One region of the Novosphingobium resinovorum genome, then DNA from elsewhere that is predicted to be linked to it. Evidence: riboswitches for the same ligand, from Rfam matches in the RefSeq annotation. Region 1 holds a riboswitch; each other region holds the start of a gene.
What was found. A riboswitch is a leader RNA that binds a small molecule or an ion and turns the genes downstream of it on or off. The one in region 1 is predicted to bind cobalamin.

Region 1 (4,194 bases):
CGCTTTCGGGCACTCCGGCGAAGGCGGCTTCGTAGTCGGCCAGCGGCAGCGAAATCTCGCCGGGTCGATCCAGTGATGTGAGGTCGTTGGTCACCCCGCCGGTCATCAGCCGCATCAGCGCCTGCCCGTCCTCGGGCGCGCCGCCGGTATCGTATCCGGCGGCACGAAGGCTGGAGAGGATCGAGGCCGCGCTGGCGGGCGTGTCGAGGCCGACGCCATTGCCGATCCGCCCGTCGCGGTTGGGATAGTTGGCGAGCACCAGCGCCACCTTGCGCTGCGCGGGCACGGTACGGCGCAGGCTCGCCCAGTTGGCGGCGAGGTCTGCTACGAAGGCCACGCGATCGGGCGCGACGCGGGGGACGACGATGCCGCACTTCGTCACTTCGTCGAAGCGTTCGGCGGCCTTGAAGGCGACGGCGCGGGTGAACAGGCGGCCGTCGAGTTCGGGAAGCGCCACGTTCATCGCCAGATCGCGCGGGCCGAGGCCGCGTGCGGCGGCCTGCCAGTCCGCTTCCTCGACACCCGCGAAAGCGACCTGCAGGATCGGGCAGTCGGCGCGTTCGAGAACCCCGCCGACGCGCGGCTCGCCCGAGGACGAGGAGGCGAAGCTGGTGGCATTGACGATCACGTCGGGCGCGATCTCGGCCATCAGGCCGCCGAGCCAGTCGATGGCGAAAGGCTCTCGCAGCGCGCGGACATGGACGGCGGCGACGTTGAACCCGCGCATTTGCAATGCGGCGACCATCGCGTCCACGGCGTCGAGCGTGCCCGCGATCATCAGCGCGCGGTAGAATACCAGCAGCACGACAGGGGCGTCGGGGCGCCATGATGCGCGCAAGTCGGCCAAGCTCGGCCGATCCACGCCTTGCAGGTAGAGCCCGGCGTCGGCCACCGGCACCGGATCGTCCGGCTGGCCGCAGTCCGCGCCGATCAGCCTTGCGGCGGTGCGCAGGAACGACAGGGCATTGGCGCTGCCGCCCTGCCGCAGGTAGTCGCGGAGGTGCTCGACCGTCTCGGCGGGGAGGGTGGAGGCGACCGTCAGCGTCGGATCATCCTCACGCCCGTCGGCGATGGCGGCGAAGGCGATGCCCTTCTCGCGGGCGATCAGCGCGATTTCGTCGATGCCGTAGGGCCAGTAGCTCTTGCCGCCGAGCAGCACCACGCAGACGAATTTTGCGTGGGCGATCACCTTCTCGACGTAAAGGTCGACCGAATACGGGTGCCGCAACTGCAGCAGGTTGGCGAGGCGGACGCTCGGCGCGCCCTCCGGCAGCCCTGCCGCCGCTTTGGCGAAGCAGGCGAGTTCGCTGTCCGCCACCGTCAGGATGACGACGTCGCCCGGCGGCTGGTCGAGGTCGATCGCCTCCTCGCCGTTGGAGATCGTGCCCGGGGTGGCGGAAAGCAGGTGCATCAGGCGGCGCTCGCCGGGCTGACGGCAGTGCGAACCGCCCTGGATTGCTTCACCCGCTGCGCGGGTTCGCAATGACGGAGGAGGGGGGGAAGCCGCAGATCTTCGTTCAACGCCGGTTCGCCTCCCCACCGCTCGTCATTGCGAGCGCAGCGAAGCAATCCAGGGCGGTTTGCGCGGCTCTGGATTGCCGCGCTACGCTCGCAATGACGAAGGTTGGGGTACATGGTTGTGCTTACGCCGGGACCGAACCTAGCACACCCGCCAGCGCGGCTTCGATGGCCGCGCGGTCCAGCCCCTTCTGGCCGATCACCACCAACTGCGTGCGGCGGGGCTCTTCGGCCTTCCAGGCGCGGTCGAAGAAGTGCTGGATGCGCGGGCCGACGCCCTGCAGGACGAGGCGGCTGGGCTTGCCCGCCAGCGCGACCATGCCCTTCACGCGCAGCACGTCGTGCGCGGCGATCTGTTCCTTCAGGCCTACCAGCAGCGCGTCGATATCGGCCACTTCGCCGCCGTTCAGGATGAAGGTGTCGAAGTCGTCATGGTCGTGATCGTCGTCGAGGCCGTCGATATGCGACTTGCGGCTGTCGAGGTCGTCCTCGGCCGCCGCGACGATGCCGAGCAGCGCGGCGATGTCGACCGCGCCGTGGTCCGCGCGCACGATCTTGACGCCGGGGCGCGTCTCGGCGGCGACGGTCTTCTCGACTTCGGCCAGCACGGCCGCATCGACGAGGTCGGTCTTGTTGAGCACCACCATGTCGGCGCAGCCCAACTGTTCCTCGAACAGTTCCTCGAGCGGGCTGTCGTGGTCGAGGTTGGGATCGGCGGCGCGGGCGGCGGCAAGTGCCTCTTCGTCCGTAGCGAAGCGACCGGCGGCGACGGCATCGGCGTCGATCAGGGCGATCACGCCGTCCACTGTCGCGCGGGTGCGGATGTCCGGCCACTGGAAGGCCTTGACCAGTGGCTTGGGCAGCGCGAGGCCCGACGTCTCGATGATGATGTGGTCGGGCGGGGTCTCGCGGTCGAGCAGCTTCTGCATCGTCGGCAGGAAGTCGTCGGCCACGGTGCAGCAGATACAGCCGTTGGCGAGTTCAAGGATATCGTCCTCGGGGCAGGCCTCGTCATTGCAGCCCTTGACCAGTTCGCTGTCGACGCCGACGTCGCCGAACTCGTTGATGACGAGGGCGAGGCGGCGGCCCTTGGCGTTCTGCAAAAGGTGGCGGATCAGCGTGGTCTTGCCCGCGCCGAGGAAGCCGGTGATGACGGTGGTGGGTACTTTGCTCAAGGGTCTCACTCCCGCGCCGGCGACTTCTCGCGGCGGGGCGTACCGGCGCTTTCGCGCCGGCGCGGGGCAGGGGCGACGGACAGGCGCGAAGACGCCCGGCGACCTGCTCCGCCGCGGCCCCGGGCCGCATGCGTGTCGTCGCTCAGACGGTGAACCGTGCCGCGGCCATCCCCTGGACCAAGGCAAGAGCGACCAGACGCCGGCAGGTCTCCTGGCTCGCGGGTCACAGCTTGATGCACGGCCTTCCCGAAGCCTCGCATGTCGCAGCGTCCGGCCTCAGTGGCTGCCCGTCCCGCTGGGGACAGGCGATGTGCATCGCGCTCGCCGCTTACAGTTGCAGGGACAGCTGCGGATTCGAACGGCGAACCGTTCCCACCGCCTTCCCTTTTAAGCCCCTTGCGGGGCACCGGCGCGATCTTGTTCCCGGCGGATACCGGGAGGCAGGGGTGGGCGCAAGTGTTGGTTTCAGCGTGCCGGAAGGATGCGGGCGCGGCATTCTCCGAAACCGATGGAAACGAAGCCGTCAGCGGCGGCGGTGGCGGTGATGGAGATTTCGTCGCCGTCCTCCAGGAACGTGCGGGTCTCGCCACTGGCCAAGGTGAGGGGCGACTTGCCGCCCTGCGACAATTCCATGAGGCTGCCGAAACCCTCTCGCTCGGGAGCGGAAATCGTGCCGGTGCCGAGCAGGTCGCCGGGCGTCAGGTTGCAGCCGTTGGATGCATGGTGCGCGACCATCTGGTTCACCGTCCAGTACATGTTGGTCGCCGGGCCGTGGCTGAGGCGATGGGGCGGAAGCCCGGCCTTGCGCATGGCCTGCGTGGTCAGGTGGACCTGCAGCATGACGCCCAGCGCGCCGTGGGCCTGATCATCCGCGTCAGACAGATAGGGCAGGGGCTGCGGGTCGCCTTCCGGTCGGGGCGGCTGGGCCGCGCGGAAGGGCGCGAGGGCTTCGGGCGTGACGACCCATGGCGAAATCGTCGAGTGGAAGTTCTTCGACAGGAACGGGCCGAGCGGCTGGTATTCCCACCCCTGCACATCGCGCGCGGACCAGTCGTTGAGCAGGCAAAAACCGGCGATATGCTGCGCAGCATCGGTGATCGGCACGGGCTCGCCGAGGTCGTTGCCGCTGCCGATCCAGACGCCCATCTCCAGTTCGTAGTCGAGCCTTGCAGTCGGCGCGAAGATCGGCGCATCGGCCTCGGGCGGCTTGCGCTGGCCGGTGGGTCGCACGACCGGTACGCCCGAGGGACGGATCGAGGACGCGCGGCCGTGATAGCCGATCGGCACGTGCTTGTAGTTGGGCAGCAGCGGGTTGTCCGGGCGGAACTGGCGGCCGATGTTGTTGGCGTGATGGATACCGACATAGAAGTCGGTGTAGTCGCCGATGCGCGTGGGCAGGTGCAGCATGCAGGCTTCGACCGGGTGCAGCATGGGCTCGATGACCGGCCGCCTGGCTTCGTCGCAGAGCAGGTCGGAGAGGGCATGGCGCAGGGCGCGGCGG
Region 2 (4,194 bases), on a different replicon from region 1:
ATGCAGCGGCTGCACCGGCCGCCATGACAGCCACAGGTTGGCCGCCTTTTCCGCGACGCCGATGGGCATGTTGCCGTCCCGGCTGACCAGCGCGGTGCCGACCAGTTCGTCGAAGTCGTCGTACCGCGCGTTCAGGATCGTGCCGTTGGCGAGCACGCTGAAGTCCTTCGTCACCGCCAGTCCGAACGAGGCCTCGACGCCGTAGGAAGATTGCTGTCCGACCTGCACCGACACGGTGGGATCGTTGGCGGATCGGGTCAGGATCTTCTTCTTGACGATGCGATAGCCTGACAGCGTGAACTCGCCGCGTCCGTCCAGGAAGGTCGCCTTGACCCCGGCCTCCCACTGGCGCCCGGTGGAAACGTCGAAGGTGGTCTGCGCCAGCGTCGCCGTGAGGAACGCCGTCACCGGGTCCGCCGCCGCCGAATACTGCGCATAGAGCGAGATCGTGTCGCTGGGGTTGTAGACCAGCCCCGTGCGCCAGCTGGTGCTCGGATAGCGGGCGGTGTAGTCCGCCGCCGGATCGAGGGCATCGTGCCGCTCGGTCTTCGGGCGATCGTAGCGCAGCCCCGTCACCAGCGAGAGCCGGTCGGACAGCGAGAGCCGGCTTTCGCCGAACAGCGCCCATTGCTGCACATCGGTCTTGTACTTGTAGCGGGTGCCGAATGTGCCGTCGAGGAACGTGCCCGGCGTATAGTCGTAAGGATCGACGAGGTCGAAGCGGCTGTTGGGCGAACTGTCGGTGCGCAGCAGCGAGCCGGTGTTGTACTCGCCGCCCAGGCTCAGGCGGTGGTCCATGCCAAGCAGCGTATGATCGAACACCGCGTTGAAGCGGTCGCCCCACTGTTTCGTCTTGTAGACAATCTCCAGATAGCTCGAGCGGCGGATCTGGTCGCCGGACCAGGCATAGCCCTCGGCATTGCGCCAGTGCTTGAAGCCGGTGAGGTAGTAGGCGACGTTGGTGATCGTCACCCCCTCGGCCGGTGTCCATTCGGCCTTGGCCTGGGTCCAGGCATCGTCGAAACGCAGCGAGCGGTCGGCGATGTTGTAGTTCTTCTTGCGGATTTCGCGCACCAGTTTGCCGTCTCGCAGCGGAGTGCCGTACCAGATCGTCGGGTCGAGGTCGGCGCGGTCGTGCGTCAGCGTCAGCACGAGGTCGTCGCGCGCCTGCCAGCGCAGCGCCGCCGAAAGCGCAAGACTGCGCGATTGCCCGCGCTCCATCCACCCGTCCGAACGGTTGTAGCTGAGATCGACGCGGTACGAGAGCCTGTCTCCGATCGGCCCGCCGATCCCGCCCGCCGCCGCATAAGTATCGAATGAACCGCCGCTGAGACGGACCTCGCCTTCGAACTGCTCGGTATTGGGCTTCTTGCGCACGACGTTGATCGCGCCGCCGATGCCGCCCTCTCCATAGAGGACCGAGGCCGCACCGCGCAGGACCTCGATCCGCTCGGCCATCCACGGGTCGGCGGGGAAGGTCTGCGTGGTCGTCGTGTAGACGCGCATCCCGTCGTAGAGCTGCATCACCGAGGTGTAGCCGGTGAACCCGCGCGAACTCAGCGAGTAACCGAAGGCCGAGCTGTTGTTGATGAGCCCCGGCGCGCGCGCGGCTGCGGCAACCACGGTGCGGTCGCCCAGGCTGCGGATCATCTCCCTGGTGATGACGTCGACGCTGGCCGGCGTCTGCATCGGCGTGAGGCCGAGGCGGCTGGAGGCGTCGGCCTGCTGGCCGAGTTGCAGGACACCCGCCTTGCGCGCGGTGACGACGATATTGCCCGCATCCGTGTTATTGGCATTCTCCGGCGCCGTCTCGGCGGCTTCCTGCGCCTGCGCCGAAGTCGCGGACATGCCAAGCATGCAGAATGACGCGCCCGAAGCGATCAGGCCGGAAAGAAGCGATCTCGTATTCATGTTGTAACCCCCGTTGCGTTTCCCAGTCGAACGGACAGGTTCCCGCGAGAGGGGTGTCCCCCCGCACGGGTGCAGCGGCGGAATCCGGGCGCGAACGAGCGACCGGCGAAACCCACCGTTGCGGCCTGGCCGCAAGTTCGTCGCTCAGACGGAGTACACCGTGCCGCGGCCATCCCCTGGACCAAGGCAAGAGCGACCGGACGCTGGCAGGTCTCCTGGCTTACGGGTCGTCACGCGATGCACGGCCTTCCCAGGCCTCGCAGGAGTTAGCGTCCGGCCCAGTGGCTGCGGCAGGGCACATTGGCCTGCCGCGATATGCATCGCGCTCACCGCTTACAGTTGCAGGGACAGCCTCGGCTTCGAGGGGTAGCCCCTCTCACCGCGTTCCCTTTTAAGCCCCTTTCGGAAGGCACCAACGCGATCGTGTCCCCCTTTTCGGAGGGACGGGCGGGGGATTATTCGCTGCGCGCACGATTTGCAAGCCGTTCGCGTGGGGCCTTCCGAAAGCCCGTCCTGCGAGTTTTCGGTTGCAACCTTGCTTTTCATTTTGGGCAACCCGTGCAATTTGCGGTGCCGATGACTGATCCACGACTCACCCTGATGGAAGCCATAGCCACGCGAAAGTTCGTGACGGCGCGTTACAACGGCAACACGATCACGCTTGCCCCGCACATGCTGTTCGAAAGGCACGGCGATCTTGTCGTCAGTGCCATGAACCCCGCGAAGGCACGCCGCAGCGACGAGGAGCCGGGTCTCGGCCAGTTCAAGCTGGCGGGCCTCTCGTCGATGGAACTGCTGAACGAGCACTTCGAGCCTCTGCCCTCCTACGACGGTACGCCCCCGCGCAGCGACGATTCCCTGATCCTTTCGGTCTGATCGCCCGATATCGCCAAGGTGATCGGCGGGTAGCTTCTAAAGTGTGCCCCATGTCTTCATGATCCCCTCCGAACGCCGCGCGATGACGCGGCACGGGATGAGGGAGAAGACATGCAGGCGCAGGACATCGTCGCAGCGGCAAGCGAACGGACCGGATTGAGCGACTTCGGCGATCCCGCGATCCTCGAAGGGCTTGGCGTGTTGCTGAAGTCCTACGAGGACGAAGCCAGATTCACCGAAGCGGGCATGGCGCGATCGGTCGATGCACTGGTGGCCGCGATGGCGAACCGGATGCGCGTGGAGGACTGGCTGGCGCGCCACCCCGAACTTCTGGAGCGCCCGGTCGAGAAGCCGCTGTTTGTCTTCGGCCTTCCGCGTACCGGCACCACGCTGGCGATCAACCTGCTGGAAGCCGACCCGGCGCGCCGCGCGTTCCTGCGCTGGGAAGCGTTCGATTCGGTGCCGCCGCCGCTGGTGCAGGAACTTCACGCCGGTCCCCGTCACGATGCCTGCCAGACGCGAACGCTGCAGGGGCTGAAGTACGCGCCGCAGATCGCCGCGATCCATTACGAGGAGGCCGACAGCCCGACCGAGTGCCAGTTCGCCATGGCGCCGTCGTTCTGCGCGCAGCTCTACGATTCCCAGGCGGACATTCCGGGCTACCACCGCTGGTTCCTGGACGAGGCCGACTACGCGCCCGCCTTCCGCTACGAAAAGCGGCTGCTGCAGCTGCTTCAGGCCAATGCCCCGGGGCGCTGGACGCTCAAGAACCCCTGGCACCCGTTGTTCCTCGATGCCCTGACGGCCGAGTTTCCTGACGCGCAACTGGTCATGACGCACCGCGATCCGGTCGAAGTGCTGGGCTCGGCCTGCAGCCTCGTCAAGGAAGTGCGGCGGATGTACAGCGATCAGGTCGATCTTCGGGCCATCGGAGAGAATCTGTTGGAGACGTTCGACCTGATGATCGCGCGGTCGAACGCCTTTCGTGCGAAGCACGGGCACGATGCGATCTTCGACGTGCAGTATCGCGATCTGGTGCGCGACCCGCTCGCCACGGCGCAGGGCATCTACGAAAGGTTCGACGAGCCTTTCACGCCGCAAGCCCGCGCAGCCATGGAAGCCTACCTGGCTGCAAACCCCAAGGGCAAGCACGGCAAGCACGAATATGACCTGGCCGAATTCGGCCTCAGCCGCGAAGGCGTCCGCGAGCACTTTCGCGACTATATCGAGCAGTACGAGATCGCGGTGCGGGCGTGATCGATACGGGTGAAGGCATCGTCACCTGACCCTGCTTCGTCATCCCCGCGAAGGCGGGGACCCATCTGACGATCGTGCAACAGGCGCCGTCAGGAGATGGGTTCCCACTTCACGGTAATGACGGTGATATGTTGGAGACGGATGCGCGTA
Region 3 (4,194 bases), 1.7 Mb from region 1:
GCCGCGCACCAGAACGGGCACGGGCGATTCCACGTTCACCGCACCGCGCACGTCGTTGGAATGGAAGCCGCGGCCCCAGTTGGCATAGACTTCGAACTGCGGGACGATCTCGTAGGCTGCCGATACCTTGGGTGAGACGATCGAATCGTGTCCGCTGCCGGTTCCCAGTTCGGTCGCCATGGCGTCGCGCGCGCGGACGGCGTAGTGGTAATAGTCGCCTCGCAGGCCTCCGGTTAGCCTGAGGCCGGGCACCGGCTTCCAGGTCGCTTCGCCATAGAGCGCGCCGGACAGTTCCTCGACGTGATATCGACCCAACGAGGACAAAAAGGCGCGGGTTTCGGTACGATTCACCCCGACGTTGCCGATGTGATCGTAGCGGTTTTCAGTGCCAATGCTCAGTTGCAGCGTCGAGCCCAAAGCCCATTGCTTGCGCGCGGTGACACCCACGACCCAGCGCTTGTCGAACTGGTCGATCTGCGCGCTGGTGCTGTCCGGATCGGCATAAGTTGGGTTCGAATACATGTTCCAGTCGTAGTACTGGGCATAGACATTAGCGCTCCAGTTCGGCTGTCGCACCGCGACGTTGCCGACGAAGCGCGTTGTGCGGCCACGCGCCGAAGGATCGGGGGAGCAGAATTCGTCAGGGCACAGCGCACTGCCGATGATCCGCTCGGGGATCTGCTCGGTCGGCCGCCAAGTGGCGTGGTAGGCGTGGAGCGATGCTTCGACGGTGCCTTCGCCAGCGGACGCGATGTACTTCGCAAAGCCGGAGTAATGCCGCAGATGCTCGGCCTCCTGCCAGGGACCATCATAGCGCTTGGCCTGCCCCACCAGCGTGAGACTGCCACCCGCCACATCCTTGATGTTGCCACCGGCGGCCAGCCGCCCCGACTTGTACGATCCACCCTCTACCGAGATCCACGGGCGGTCGAACCCATCGATGGTCGTCATGTAGGCCGCGCCGGCCAGTGCAAAGTCGCCGCCATCTGCGCGGTACGGCCCCTTGCGGAAGTCTTCGCGGGCGACGATCTCGGGGATCAGGCCGTTGAGATCGAGATAGCCTTGGCCATGCCCGTGGCTGCGCAGGTTCATCTGCACGCCATCTATATAAGTCGTGAAGTCGGTGCCGTGATCGAGGTTGAAGCCGCGCAGGAAGTACTGGTTGGCCTTGCCGCTGCCCGAATGCTGCGCCGCTACCATGCCGGGCACCGCCTCAAGCAGTTCGGCGACCCGCAGAAGCGGACGGACCAGCAGGTCGGAACCGCCGACGCTGCCCTCGCTGGCGGCATGGGCGGTGCCGATCTTGGCCTCGCCGCGTCCGAACACCACGATTTCGCCGGAACCGCCATCCGCGCCGCCGGCGGATGCCTCTTCGGCGCAGGCGGGCATCGTCGCCAGCGCCATTGCGGTGCCTGCCACGATGCGCACCAGCGCAGCGCTTTTCATCAAATTCATCATCATTCCCCCCGACGCCTGCGACTGGGTGGGAGGCTTGCCGCCATCAAGACGGTCGACGCGCGCCGGCGGTCGGACGCCGCGGGCGACCGTCTGCGCGAACCGATGCGGCCTCCACCGCTGGTTCGTCGCTCGAACGGAATGATTCCGGGCCTTGGCCACCCCCTGGACCACGGCATGAGCGACCAGACGCAGGCAGGTCTCCTGGCTCACGGGTCAATGCGACGATGCAAGGCCTTCCCAGGCCTCGCATGTTGCAGCGTCCGGCCCAGTGACTGGCGGCAGGAACCTTTGCCCCACCGCACATATGCATCGCGCTCACCGCTTACAGTTGCAGGGACAGCCTCGGATTCGAAGGGCATGCCTTCTCACCGTGTTCCCTTTTAAGCCTCTTTCGAGGCACCAGCGCGATCTTGTCTGCACCAATGAAGGGCAGATATGGCGCGCTATCTCAAACGGTTTCACGGCACAAGCCTGTCTGTATGGCGTCCAGGTACGGCCTGTATCCTGAACTCCCGACTAGCGATGCCAGGGCTAACGGGCCGCTCCGGGGAGCAAAATTTGCTTCCGAGCGCGTGGCAAGGGTCGGCGGCGGCCGGATCGATTGTCGAATTGCGTGAAATTTCGGTCATCGCTGTGCTAAAGTCGCCTCCGTGCCATGCATCGCAGCCGATCGCAGAACTCTGGTCGCCAAGACGTCGTTGCGCTGCTATCGCCTTTCATCCTGCACCCTGAAACGGGTTCTGCGGCCTTGCGTGCTACGTTCACTCGCGAGGATAGGTTTCTCGGACTTAGCTTAAGGTACTTAAAAGATGACATTCGACAGGGGAAATCGCGGCCAAGGTCGCGACCGGTTCGGCGGCGGCGATGATCGTTGGAGCGGCGGCAACGATCGCTTTGGCGGTGGTGACCGCTTCGGTGGCGGCCAGCGTGGCGGCTTCGGCGGATCGCGAGGCGGCGGTTTTGGCGGTGGCGGTGGCGGTTCGCGCGGCGGCCCGGGCCAGGTTGTCGGTCAGGGCCGTGGGACGGTCAAGTTCTTCAACCCCGACAAGGGTTTCGGCTTCATCCAGCTTGAAGGCGGCGGCGACGATGCATTCGTGCACATCAGCGCCGTGCAGTCCGCCGGCCTCGAAACGCTGGCGGAAGGTCAGCAGCTGGAATTCCAGCTGGTCGAGCGAGGCGGCAAGATTTCCGCTTCCGAACTGACCATCGTGGGCGAGGTCATCGTTGCCGAACGTCGCGAGCGAAGTGCCGCACCTGTTCAGAATCAGTCCACTGGCGAGAAGGCCACCGGCACCGTCAAGTTCTTCAATAGCATGAAGGGCTTCGGCTTCATCGTCCGCGATGACGGTCAGCCTGATGCGTTCGTGCATATCAGCGCCGTCGAGCGCTCCGGTCTGCATGGCCTTTCGGAAGGCGATCAACTCGAATTCGAAATCGAGATCGATCGCCGGGGCAAGGCGTCGGCCGTGAATCTGGTCCAGCGCTGACTGATCTGGCCATGGCTGCCGCAGGAGGTCATGGCCTCATCTCGGGCTTTCCTCGATCGCATCGCGATCGGCGACGGACATCGAGCGGCTTATGTCGAAGGCCTTGATCAAAGCTGCCTTCGACAGGCCGACTGCGGGACGAGGGACGTGTTTCCTTGATTCGAACGTGCAGCATGCGGGCGGACCAGCTTCCTCCTGGAACCGATGTCCGGCCGCATTGCTTGAACCTTAGACCTGAAGTGGTTCATCCCTGCCTGTAGGCCGCCCTTCACCGGCATCATCAGGCTGATGATCTGAGAACCTAGCCTTGTCCTGGCGTCACCATCGTCATGAAAAGGCCAATAACGACAACGGATTGCATGACTAACGACGATCGCAGCGGCGACAACGACTCTCCTCTTCTCGACCTGGACAAGGGTTCGGTCCAGCGGTTCATCGCGCGCGCCAAAAGCCAGGGCGTCATCACGGTCAAGGAGTTGAATGCCGCGCTGCCGCAGGACCAGATGACCACCGATCAGATCGAGGACATCATGGCCGCGATCTCGGAAATGGGCGTCAAGATCGTCGAGAACGACGATGATGACGATGAGGACGGTGAGCAGGAAGACGGCGTGGAAGCCGTCGATGGCGGCGATGACGATTCCGGTTCGGATACCGGGTTCGACGAAGGCAATTCCCGGCGCCGCCCCGGCGAGACCCGCAAGGCGGACACGCTCGCCCGTTCCGACGACCCGGTCCGCATGTACCTGCAGGAGATGGGCGCGGCCGAGATGCTCAGCCGCGAGGGCGAGGCTGCCATCGCCAAGCGCATCGAAGCCGGCCGCGACATGATGATCATGGGGCTTTGCGAAAGCCCCATGACCTTCCATGCGATCATCGGCTGGTCCGAAGCGCTCAACAACGGCGACATGCAGCTTCGCGAGATCCTCGATCTCGACGCGATGCTCTCCAAGGAGCCGCAGCCCGAAAATTTGGCCGAAAACGGTGAGGGCGATGGCGACGGCGAGATTTCCGCTGCCACCGCCGGGCCTTCCTTCAAGGACGATGACGATTCCGGCGAGGACAACTCGGAGGAAGTCGACGAGGACGGCAATCCGATCCCCAAGCGGCAGGTCGAGGACGATGAAGAGGACAACACCCTCTCCCTCGGTCAGATGGAAGCCGCGCTTACGCCGGAGGCGCTGGAGAAGTTCGCGCTTATCACCGAACTGTTCCGCACCTTCGAGCGCCTGCAGAGCGATCGGCTCGA
Region 4 (4,194 bases), 760 kb from region 1:
CTTCGGCGACGCCTTTCAGGCTCTCTCGCGGCTTGTCGATCGCCTGCGCTTTCAGCTGATGCACGCGCGGGATCGAAACTTGCAAGACCTCGGCGATCTCGGCGAGGTTCAGTTCCTCCACGAAGTAGAGCTGCACGATCAGCTTGAGCCGGTCCGGCAGGTCGGTGATCGCCGCGATGACCGCGCCGCGCATCTCGGCGTCGACCAGCATCGCGAAGCTGTCAGGCGTTTCCGTCGCGAAAGTCATCCACTGGTCGGAATAGACCTCATCGATCGGCTCGAAACGCATCGGGCGGGCAGCATCCTGCAGCGAGACCAACTCACCCTCGCCCATGCCCATCGCCTGCGCCAGTTCGTCAGGCCGGGGATCGCGGCCGAGCCAGCCCCGAAGCTGCGTCTCCTTGTGCGCCAGCATGCGGCGGCGCTCGGACGTGCCGCGCGTGCCCTGCACGTTGCGGCGCACAAGATCGACCATCGCCCCCCGCACCCGCATCTTGGCATAGGCGGCGAAGCCGTCCTCGGTCGGCAGATCGTGTTTCTGCGCGCATTCGGTGAGCGCGACGAGGCCGACCTCCACCAGATCCTCCAGTTCGATCCCCGGACGCCCGGTGCCGTGAACGTGCCAAGCCGGCCACTTGACCATCGGCAGGAAGCGGCGGACCACGAAGCCCTCTCGCGCACTTGGGACGACCTGTTCGCCACGATGGACGCGATGGTCTTTTTCGCCATGCCAGGCGCGATCCAGGTTTCGGGCGACACCGCCGAGGGCCGCTGCCACGTACGCGAGATCGCCCGGATCGAGGGCAAGGTGATGAAATTCGCCGCCCGCTACTTCGACGACCTCGTCCGCCACGACGGCCGCTGGCGCTTCGCCCGGCGCACATACGCGATGAACATCGCCGAATAGCCCCCTCTTGCGGCGGAGCAGGCGCGCGATTAGGAAGGCCGCGCCGAAGCGTTCACCTTGAGCATTTCGGCGAAAGATCGCGCCGGTGCCCCGCAAGGGGCTTAAAAGGGAACGCGGTGAGGATGTTCTCATCCGAATCCGGGGCTGTCCCTGCAACTGTAAGTGGCGAGCGCGATGCATAGGCCGGTGCCCCGAAGGTGGTCGCCGGCAGCCACTGGGCCGGACGCTGCGACATGCGAGGCCACGGGAAGGCCATGCATCAAGCGATGACCCGCGAGCCAGGAGACCTGCCTGCGTCCGGTCGCTCTTGCCTTGGTCCAGGGGATGGCCGCGGCACGGTAACTTCCGTCTGAGCGACGCAACGTGCGGCGGGGGCCGCATCGGCGCGAGGGACGCCGGGCGCTGCCGCGTCCGTCCGGGGCCTCCCGTGCCGACCGCGCCGAGTGCGCGGCACGCCCCCGTCAGGTCGCTGACGCGAAGACGGATCAGAACGCCGATGTCGCCCGCGAAAACCTCTCTCAAGAGCCGGATAACCGTGCTCTTTTTTCTGCTCGTCGCCGCCAACCTGGTCGTCTGGGGCTGGGCGTTCAGCCTGTTCCACGCCAGCCCGGTGATGCTGGGCACCGCCCTCCTCGCCTGGAGCCTCGGCCTGCGCCACGCGGTGGACGCCGACCACATCGCCGCCATCGACAACGTCACTCGCAAGTTGATGCAGGAAGGCCAGCGCCCGATCACCGTGGGCCTTTGGTTTGCGCTCGGCCATTCCGCCATCGTCCTGATCGCCGCGACCACCATCGCGCTGGCAGCAGGCACTCTCGATGATTTCGAGGCATTCGGCCGTTCGGGCGGGGTGATCGCGACGATCATTTCCGCCTGCTTCCTGTTCCTGATCGCGATCATGAATCTCGCGATCCTGCGCGGGGTCTGGCAACGCTTCGTCGAGGTGCGGCGCGGCGGGACCTATGCCGAGGAAGACCTCGACATGCTGCTCGCCGGACGCGGGCTGATCGCGCGAATCCTGCGCCCCGTGTTCCGGCTGGTGCGCCATGCCTGGCACATGGCGCCGCTCGGCTTCCTGTTCGGCCTCGGTTTCGACACCGCCACCGAAGTCGCCATCCTCGGCCTCTCGGGCGCGCATGCGGCGGACGGCGTTTCGCTGGGGTCGGTGCTGGTGTTCCCGGTGCTGTTCGCGGCGGGCATGGCCCTGCTCGACACCGCCGACGGCGTCATCATGCTGGGGGCCTACGAATGGGCCTTCGTCAAGCCGATCCGCAAGCTCTACTACAACATCGTCATCACCGCGATCTCGGCCATGGTGGCGCTGGTGATCGGCTCGATCCAGACCGCCGCGCTGCTGTCGGACAAATTCGGGCTGGAGGGCGGCGTGTGGTCCGGGGCGGCCTCGCTTTCGGAGCAGTTCAACACGCTGGGCTTCCTGATCGTCGGCCTGTTCGTGGTGTGCTGGTTGCTGAGCTGGGCCGTGTACCGCTGGGGCGGTCTGGACACGGTGGAAGTGGGGGCGGCGGCCAGCCCACCCCGCTGCGACTAGGGCGTAAACGAGCAAGTCTCGCCCCCCTCCCGCTTGCGGGAGGGCAATCCCTTTCTGCTCCCCTCCCGCTTGCGGGAGGGGCTGGGGGTGGGTCTTTTACCACGCAAGAAAGCCCGGCGGTCATGGGGAACCACCGGGCTTTCCGAACCTTCCGGGATAGGAAGGTTCTATATTTCAGTCCGTTATCAGCGCAGCAGCGAGAGGACGTTCTGCTGGCTCTGGTTGGCCTGTGCGAGCATCGCGGTGGATGCCTGGCTGAGGATCTGCGCCTTGGCCATCGCGGTGGTTTCGGCCGAGTAGTCGGCGTCCTCGATACGGCTGCGGGCGTCGGACAAGTTGGTGGTGGTGTTGGTCAGGTTGTTGATCGCCGATTCGAGGCGGTTCTGGCCGGCACCCAGCGAGGCGCGGGTGGCGTTGACGTCCGACAGCGCGGCATCGACGTTGGTAAGCGTGGTCGCCGCCTTCGTGGCGTCGGTCACGTCGAGGGCGGTCGCCGAAACCTTGGTGCCGTCGATCGCCTTGGAGGTCAGCCCGACCTGCTGGCCGCCCTGCGAACCGGTCTGGATGTTGAAGGTGAGGTCGGCGCCGGCGGTGGTCGAGATCAGCGTGTTGCCGTTGAACTTGGCCTGCGTGAAGCTGTCGTTGATCTGCGTGGTCAGCGCCGAGACTTCCTGCTGCATCGCCGCGCGGTCCGAGGTCTGGTAAGTGCCCGAGGCCGACTGGATCGCCAGTTCGCGCACGCGCTGCAGCATGTTGCCGACTTCCGACAGCGTGCCTTCGGCGGTCTGGGCCAGCGAGATGCCGTCGTTGGCGTTGCGGATGCCTTGGCTCATGCCGCGGATCTGCGAGGTCATCGAGGTCGAGATGGCGAGGCCCGCCGCGTCGTCCTTGGCCGAGTTGATGCGCTTGCCGGTCGACAGGCGCTCCATTGCGGTACCAAGGGCCTTGTTGGCCGAATTCGATGCGTTCGAGGCGCGGATCGCGCTGATGTTGGTGTTGATGACTAACATTGTGCGTGTTCCCGTGAAGTGTCCCGTTGGTCCCGGCGGGTGGGTTTCCAGCGCCGCCAGCCCCTAAACCGGCAGGGGGCGAGGAAGTTTAAGTACGGGGTTCAACAAGCGCTTGCGATTCGACTCGTCGTCCCGGACTTGATCCGGGACCGCTGGCCGTGAACCGCCCACATCGCCGCGCGCGGCCTGCGATTGCCCCAAGAAACCCCAGCGGTCCCGGATAAAGTCCGGGACGACGGCCCATTTAGATCGTCCTTCTGACGGTAATTATTAAGCACATCTCCCCCCCTAAATTACCGCTCTCTTTGCCGTCCGCTCCTCATAAGCACCTTCAGAACACGGTTAATTCTAGAAGGAGCGCGATATGACCGGATTGCCGGGCATCCACGACAAGCTCCGCCTACACGGCCCGGTGATGCAGCGCGCGAGCGCCATTGCCGCCTCTCTTTTCGACACCGCTGCAATCGATTTTCGCGATGCGGCCGATCACACACCCGGGAAACCGCGCCGCCGCCGCGTCAGCCTTTCGCGTGGGAACATGCCGGGGATAGTGCGCGAAGGCGCGAGCCACACCTCCGTCACTTACGCCGCCCCCGTCAACGAGACGTCGCTGGCGATGATCCTCGCCGCCATGGCCGGCCCAGAAGACCCGATCGCCGCCAATCCGGAGATCCACGACCAGGCGGGCGCGATCGACGATCTGATCGAAAGCATGGCCAGCCACGGCG

Region 2: another riboswitch for cobalamin. It lies ahead of BES08_RS24490 (TonB-dependent receptor); the one in region 1 lies ahead of cobW (cobalamin biosynthesis protein CobW).
Region 3: another riboswitch for cobalamin. It lies ahead of BES08_RS16700 (TonB-dependent receptor); the one in region 1 lies ahead of cobW (cobalamin biosynthesis protein CobW).
Region 4: another riboswitch for cobalamin. It lies ahead of BES08_RS10485 (HoxN/HupN/NixA family nickel/cobalt transporter); the one in region 1 lies ahead of cobW (cobalamin biosynthesis protein CobW).

Annotation. Positions count from the first base shown of each region.
Region 1 is NZ_CP017075.1:1,486,519-1,490,712, reverse strand. Features, by position in the region: gene cobN (cobaltochelatase subunit CobN) at 1-1,411, opposite strand, end outside; gene cobW (cobalamin biosynthesis protein CobW) at 1,644-2,693, opposite strand; cobalamin riboswitch at 2,878-3,119, opposite strand; gene fahA (fumarylacetoacetase) at 3,159-4,194, opposite strand, start outside.
Region 2 is NZ_CP017076.1:1,632,724-1,636,917, forward strand. Features, by position in the region: gene BES08_RS24490 (TonB-dependent receptor) at 1-1,911, opposite strand, end outside; cobalamin riboswitch at 2,100-2,341, opposite strand; gene BES08_RS24495 (hypothetical protein) at 2,488-2,787, shown strand; gene BES08_RS24500 (sulfotransferase family protein) at 2,899-4,044, shown strand; gene BES08_RS24505 (AraC family transcriptional regulator) at 4,154-4,194, opposite strand, start outside.
Region 3 is NZ_CP017075.1:3,578,849-3,583,042, forward strand. Features, by position in the region: gene BES08_RS16700 (TonB-dependent receptor) at 1-1,461, opposite strand, end outside; cobalamin riboswitch at 1,633-1,877, opposite strand; gene BES08_RS34595 (cold-shock protein) at 2,268-2,945, shown strand; gene rpoD (RNA polymerase sigma factor RpoD) at 3,305-4,194, shown strand, end outside.
Region 4 is NZ_CP017075.1:2,249,102-2,253,295, forward strand. Features, by position in the region: gene BES08_RS10480 (sigma-70 family RNA polymerase sigma factor) at 1-664, opposite strand, end outside; gene BES08_RS31765 (nuclear transport factor 2 family protein) at 713-907, shown strand; cobalamin riboswitch at 974-1,216, shown strand; gene BES08_RS10485 (HoxN/HupN/NixA family nickel/cobalt transporter) at 1,404-2,456, shown strand; gene BES08_RS10490 (flagellin N-terminal helical domain-containing protein) at 2,642-3,466, opposite strand; gene BES08_RS33945 (hypothetical protein) at 3,831-4,194, shown strand, end outside.